One region of the Rhizobium sp. SRI_017 genome, then DNA from elsewhere that is predicted to be linked to it. Evidence: predicted binding sites of a transcription regulator. Region 1 holds the regulator's gene; the other holds the start of a gene.
What was found. The regulator PhoB, encoded in region 1, activates phosphate uptake and scavenging genes when phosphate is short. The targets are predictions, from matches to a motif close to TGTCATNNANCTGTCAT.
Positions count from the first base shown of each region.

Region 2: olsB (l-ornithine N(alpha)-acyltransferase) is a predicted target of PhoB. The motif match lies at 1,256-1,272, and genes of this name have one in related genera.

Region 1 covers NZ_JBYCZP010000019.1:22,632-25,910, reverse strand. The annotation lists gene pstB (phosphate ABC transporter ATP-binding protein PstB) at 1-819, shown strand; gene phoU (phosphate signaling complex protein PhoU) at 870-1,583, shown strand; gene phoB (phosphate regulon transcriptional regulator PhoB) at 1,604-2,287, shown strand; gene AC2YI2_RS29210 (hypothetical protein) at 2,356-3,279, opposite strand, start outside.
Region 2 covers NZ_JBYCZP010000001.1:837,535-840,813, forward strand. The annotation lists gene AC2YI2_RS04245 (hybrid sensor histidine kinase/response regulator) at 1-1,228, shown strand, start outside; gene olsB (l-ornithine N(alpha)-acyltransferase) at 1,393-2,211, shown strand; gene AC2YI2_RS04255 (hypothetical protein) at 2,299-2,478, opposite strand; gene AC2YI2_RS04260 (LysR substrate-binding domain-containing protein) at 2,661-3,279, shown strand, end outside.

The DNA of each region.
Region 1 (3,279 bases):
ATGAATATGCTTACGGATATTGAAGTCGAAAAGGCTGTTGGCAAGACCATGGCGACTGAACAGAACTACAAGATGATCGGCAAGGACGTGTCGGTTTACTACAGCGAGAAGCGTGCGCTGTACGACGTCAACCTGAACGTTCGCCAGAACACGGTGACCGCGCTCATCGGCCCGTCAGGCTGCGGCAAGTCGACGTTCCTGCGCTGCCTCAACCGCATGAACGATACGATCGAAGGCTGCCGCGTCACCGGCAGCATCACGCTCGACGGCGGCGACGTCTATCGCCCGTCGCTTGACGTCGTGGAACTTCGCGCCCGCGTCGGCATGGTGTTCCAGAAGCCGAACCCGTTCCCGAAGTCGATCTACGAGAATGTCTCCTACGGCCCGCGCATCCACGGCCTCGCCAAGAACAAGGCGCAGATCGACGAGATCGTCGAGAAGAGCCTGCAGCGCGCCGGTCTCTGGAACGAAGTCAAGGATCGCCTGCACGAGCCCGGTACCGGCCTGTCCGGTGGTCAGCAGCAGCGTCTGTGCATTGCCCGCGCCGTCGCCGTCAGCCCGGAAGTCATCCTGATGGACGAGCCCTGCTCGGCGCTCGACCCGATCGCGACCGCCAAGGTCGAGGAGCTCATCCACGAACTGCGCGAAAACTTCACCATCGTCATCGTCACCCACTCGATGCAGCAGGCGGCGCGCGTGTCCCAGCGGACCGCCATGTTCCACCTCGGCTATCTCGTGGAAGAGAACGACACCGACAAGATCTTCACCAATCCGGACGACCAGCGCACCCAGGACTACATCATGGGTCGCTTCGGCTGATCCCAGCCGACGAAGCCCTTAGACGTATCCCGACAGTATGAGGTACTGACATGTCCACCGCACATATCTATTCCGTCTTCGACGACGAACTGAAGACGCTCGCCCGCCGCATCGCCGAAATGGGCGGCATGGTCGAGCAGATGGTTTCCGACGCGATTCACGCACTCGTGACTTCCGATGCAGCACTTGCCCAGCGCGTGATTTCGGAAGACACGATCGTGGATGCCACCGAGCGCGAGATCGGCGACAAGGCCATCCTGATGATCGCCAAGCGCCAGCCCGTTGCCTCGGACCTCCGCGAAATCATCGGCTCGATCCGTATCGCCTCGGACCTCGAGCGAGTCGGCGACCTCGGCAAGTCAACCGCCAAGCGCGTGATTGCAGTCCAGACGACGGGCATCCCCCGTCCGCTCGCCCGCGGCATCGAGCATCTCTCCGAACTGGCGCTCTCCCAACTCAAAGACGTACTCGACGTCTACTCGACGCGCTCTCCTGAGAAGGCGGAGCAGATCCGCGCCCGCGACGAAGAGATCGACGCGATGTACACGTCGCTGTTCCGCGAGCTGCTCACCTACATGATGGAAGACCCGCGCAACATCACGCCCTGCACGCATCTCTTGTTCTGCGCCAAGAACATCGAGCGCATCGGCGACCATGCGACCAACATCGCCGAGACCATCTACTACATGTCGACCGGCGAGCAGCCGGCCGGCGAACGGCCGAAGGACGACAATACCGCGTCCGTCGTCCAGCCCGCTGAATAGCGGCCTACAGGATAGTATCGATGCAGCCGAGAATCATGGTGGTGGAAGACGAGGAAGCGCTGGGTACTTTGCTCAGCTACAACCTCGAAGCGGAAGGCTATGACGTCGAGGTGATAGGCCGCGGCGACGAGGCCGATATCCGGCTCCAGGAACGGGTGCCGGACCTGCTGGTGCTCGACTGGATGCTGCCTGGCGTGTCCGGCATCGAGCTCTGCCGGCGGCTCAGGATGCGGCCGCAGACCGAACGCCTGCCGGTCATCATGCTGACCGCCCGCGGCGAGGAGAGCGAGCGCGTGCGCGGCCTCTCCACCGGCGCCGACGACTATGTCGTCAAGCCGTTCTCGACGCCGGAGCTGATGGCCCGCGTCAAGGCCATGCTCCGCCGCGTGCGTCCCAGCGCGATCTCGTCGGTGCTGAAATGCGGCGATGTCGAGCTCGACCGCGAGACCTATCGCGTCCATCGCCGGTCGCGCGAGATCCGGCTCGGACCGACCGAGTTCAAGCTGCTCGAGTTCTTCATGTCTTCGCCCGGCCGCGTCTTCTCACGCTCACAGCTGCTCGACGGCGTCTGGGGCCACGACATCTATGTCGACGAACGCACCGTGGACGTCCATGTCGGCCGCCTGCGCAAGGCGCTCAACATTTCCAACATGCCCGACATCATCCGCACCGTGCGCGGCGCGGGCTATGCGATGGAAGTCTGACGGGAAGTTTTGAAAGAGAAACGGCCCGCTTCCAGTCAGGAGGCGGGCCGTTTTCCGTTCCGGAGCGGTCAGGAGCCCGGCAGGACGCGGATGCCGTAGAGGCGGATCGAACTGCCCTCGCCCGTGAGATCGCTGTTGATGACGATATGGCCAGAGGAGCTCGGACTCATCTTGCCGTCGAATTTCACCTGGATGAGTTCGTCGGCACGCTCGTTGGTGACCGTATAGCGATGGCGGCCGCAGTCGCCCAGAGTCTTGAATTCGCACTGAATGTAGATCTGGGCCGGCTTGTCGCTATTGGACTTGACGGTGATCGCGATGGTCGAGGTCTTGCCAGCCAAATCCTGTAGAAGCCCGGCCGGCACCTCGACCAGCACGTCGCCGTCCTGATCAGGTGCATTCGAGGTTATGACCGTGGCAAGCCCGTCGCTGTCGCGATGCTCCGTGATGGCCGCCTTCGCGCGTGGCTTGGCTGCATCGGCATTGGTGCCCGGCTTGAAGATATCAATCCAGTCGCCGGAAAAGCCGCGCAGCGTATCGAGCCGCGCTTCCTCTTGCGCCGGGTCCGTCTTCTCGGAACGCAGTGCATCGGGCACGAGGTTGAAGTCGCCGCCGCCCTTCATGGCCGCCTCGATCATGCCGGTGTCATAGACCCACCAGACGCCCCCGCCGATGATACCGAGGAGGAAAAGATAGACAAAGGTCGAAGCGAGGAATGAAGCGAAGCTGCGGCGGCGCTTCGTCGTCGGTGCGATGGCCTCGGCAGCCTTGTCGTCCCATTCGGCGGCCTGTGGCTGCGCTGCCGGCGCAGAAGACTGCGCCTCGCGCGTTGCCGTCAGCCCGGTGAGATAGTCGTCAATGTCAGGTTCGTTGCCGCGCACATTGGCTGCAGGCCGGCTCTGGGCGGCGAACTCCGCCATGGGTTCCACGCGTTCTGTGGCGCGTTCACCCTGCGCCGGCTCTGACTGTCGAACATGCTCGATGGCGGGCGC
Region 2 (3,279 bases), on a different contig from region 1:
CGCGGCGATCATCGATCCCGTGTTGCCAGAGGCCGTGGAACTGGACCCGGCGCGTTTCCGCCAGGTCCTCTTCAATGTCATCGGCAATGCCGTGAAGTTCACGGAAAAAGGCGGCGTGCTTGTCCGTGTCGACCGTATCGATGAGGGCCTGATCATAAGGGTCGAGGATACGGGGCCCGGCATGAATGCCGCCGAGCTCACCCGCATCTTCGGCGAGTTCGAACAGGGCGACCTGAGCCGCGCCCGCGAAGGTGGCGTTGGCCTGGGACTGGCGATTTCCGCGCGGATCATGGCCGAAGCGCATGGCGCGATCGCGGTCGAGAGCGAATCGGGAAAAGGCACGCGCTTCACCATCCGGCTGCCGGCGGCGTCCGCAGGTGCCGGCATGCGCAATGGCCGCGAACTTGCCTCCGCTGACGTCATGCTGCTTGCGCCGGATGGCCCGGCGGCCCATGCAATCACGACTTCCCTCACGAACCTAGGCGCCAGGGTCCGCAACTTCACCAGTGTGGAGGCTGCGCGCTACGAACTGGTCCGACGACCGGTCAATGGCGTGATCGTCGATCATCGGCTCGATGCCGATTTCGCGGCACATATGGCGGATGATCCCGCGCTTGCGGCGGCCCGCAAGGTTTTCCTCGTCAGCCCCGAATCACGCCCGGCGACGATGTCTGGCGATGTCTATGACGGCTGGCTCATCCGGCCGCTTCGCGAGCAATCGCTGATCGACGTCCTGACTGGCAGGCTCAAGGGCCTGGAGCGCCGCCAGACCGATCGCGAGGAGTTCCCGGTTCTCGCGGCCGAGGCGTCCGACGATGGCGAGCCGCGCCCTGCTATGCCCCGCTCGGCGAGCGTCATTCTCGCCGAGGACGATCCGGTCAATGCGCTCATCGTCCGGACAATGTTGGAAAAGGCCGGCTTTGCGGTACGGCTCGCCACCAGTTTCTCGAAACTGTCAGAACTTCACAGGACCGAACCCGCGTCACTCATCGTCACCGACAACACGCTCGACGACGGCACCTGCGACAGTTTCATTGCTGCCTTGCGCGACCGCGAGGATGCGCTTTCCGTCGCCCCAGCCCCCATTATCGTGCTGACTGCAGACAGCCGGCAGGAGATTCGCCACGACCTTCTTACGCGTGGCGCCAATCTCGTTCTCTTCAAGCCTGCAAGGGCGGATGCGCTGATATCAGCGGTCCGCGACCTGCTCGGCCGCCACGCAGCCTGAATTTTGCCCCCTGCGACAACCAGCAACTGTCATTCTGCTGTCGTCTTGATATGGTTATAGACGACCCATATTAGAGGTCAGCCATATCCAGCGAGGACAGTCGACGGATGACGCTTGAGGTCGCCGAAACCAGGATCGCAACACGCAGCCCCGCCGCCCGCGCGATGGACGCCGCGGCCTCGACGCCTGTGCTGGGACGCCTTGGTTCGCTTGAAACTCGTCTTGCCGCGAATGGGGAAGAGATCCGCGCCGCCCAGTTGATCCGCTACCGGGTCTTCGTCGAGGAGATGGGCGCCCGTCTGCCGCCAGAGGCGATGATGGCCGGGTTGGATTTCGACGCCTTCGACGACATATGCGACCACCTTATCGTTCTCGACAAGTCGCTCGAAGGCGATACGCCGGACCAGATCGTGGCGACCTATCGCCTGCTACGCCAGGAAGTGGCCGATCGGCATTCCGGGTTTTATTCGACAGCTGAATTCGATATCGCCCCGATGATCGCCCGCCATCCCGGCAAGCGCTTCCTCGAACTTGGCCGCTCCTGTGTTCTGGCACCCTACCGCACCAAGCGTACGGTGGAACTGCTCTGGCAGGGCAATTGGGCCTATGCGCTCAAGCACAATCTCGACGTGATGTTCGGCTGCGGGTCGTTCCCGGGCGCCTTCCCGGAATTCCATGCGCTGGCGCTGTCCTTCCTGCATCATAATTCGTTGGCGAATGGCGATTGGGCGGTGCGCGCCACCTCGAACCGCTATCGCAACATGGACTTGATGCCGCTCGAGGCGGTTAATCCAAAGCGGGCGCTGATGGCGATGCCGCCGCTGATCAAGGGGTATCTCCGCCTTGGCGCCATGGTCGGCGAGGGGGCAGTGGTCGACCATGCTTTTGGCACGACCGATGTGCTGATCGTGCTTCCCGTCGAGAGCATCTCGACGCGTTACCTGAATTACTACGGCACCGACGCGCAGCGTTTCGGGTCCTGAGTTTGCGGTTTTTGCTCGCTGAACATCCGAACCCCTAGCCTTCAGCGGGTCCGGAGCTCCTGAGCTCCGGCATTTTATTCTCTCCCCTCACGCCGGGCAGTTGCTTTGCCCGGCGCTCCTCGTCCTAATCGAGCCGAAGGGCAAGTCCGCGAGCTCTCGCTCGGTCATGCGCCGTAGCGCCGGGTGGAGCAGCGGGTCGATCTCCGTCTGATCGACGTCTGCGGGTTCAATGAGCCTCTCGATCAAGCTCGCGAGAAACTTCAGCATTCCGATACGCCTTTCATCCTTTGGAGCCGTTGGATGTGTCGATTTGGCTGTGGTTTTCGCTTGTCTCGAGCGTGTTGAATACGACGTTTCCAAGGCTTATCGTTGTTGTGATGAAATCAATATCTGCCCAAAGCGCTCCGGAAACAATTGAGATTACCGGCAGTCCGATATAGAAAAACTATATGAGAAACCTCAACACCGTGCATTTGAATGGTCTGCGAGCACTGGAGGCCGTCGGCCGCCTGGGGTCGCTGCAGGCGGCTGCGGACGAGCTCGGCGTCTCGATCGGCGCGGTTAGCCAGCAGGTCATCAAGACCGAGGGCCAGCTCGGACACGCGATTTTCGAGCGGACCGGCAAAGGCCTGGTCGCGACCGAAATCGGCCGACCCATTCTCGCGCGCCTGACCGATGGCGTTCAGAAGCTTTCCGAGGCGGTGGCGCTCGCCCATCGGCGTGACAACAATTGCCTGACGATCTCGGTGGCGCCGGTTTTCGCGTCGCGCTGGCTCGTGCGCCGTTTCGACAATTTCGCCCGTGAGCATCCGGAAATCGTGCTCCGGATCGATGCGACGATGCAACTGATTGACCCCGCCATATCGGATGTCGATCTCGGCATTCGCGTCGGCGACGGGCACTGGACCGACGTTCAGTCGGAACTGCTGCTGGAGCAGCAGGTCTTTCCCGTCTGCACTCCGGAACTGGCAAGAGGACTTACCAAGCCGGCTGATGTGCTCAGACTACCGGCCGTGATCGACAGTCGGGCGATGTTCACATGGAACGTCTGGCTGCGCGCCGCCGGCC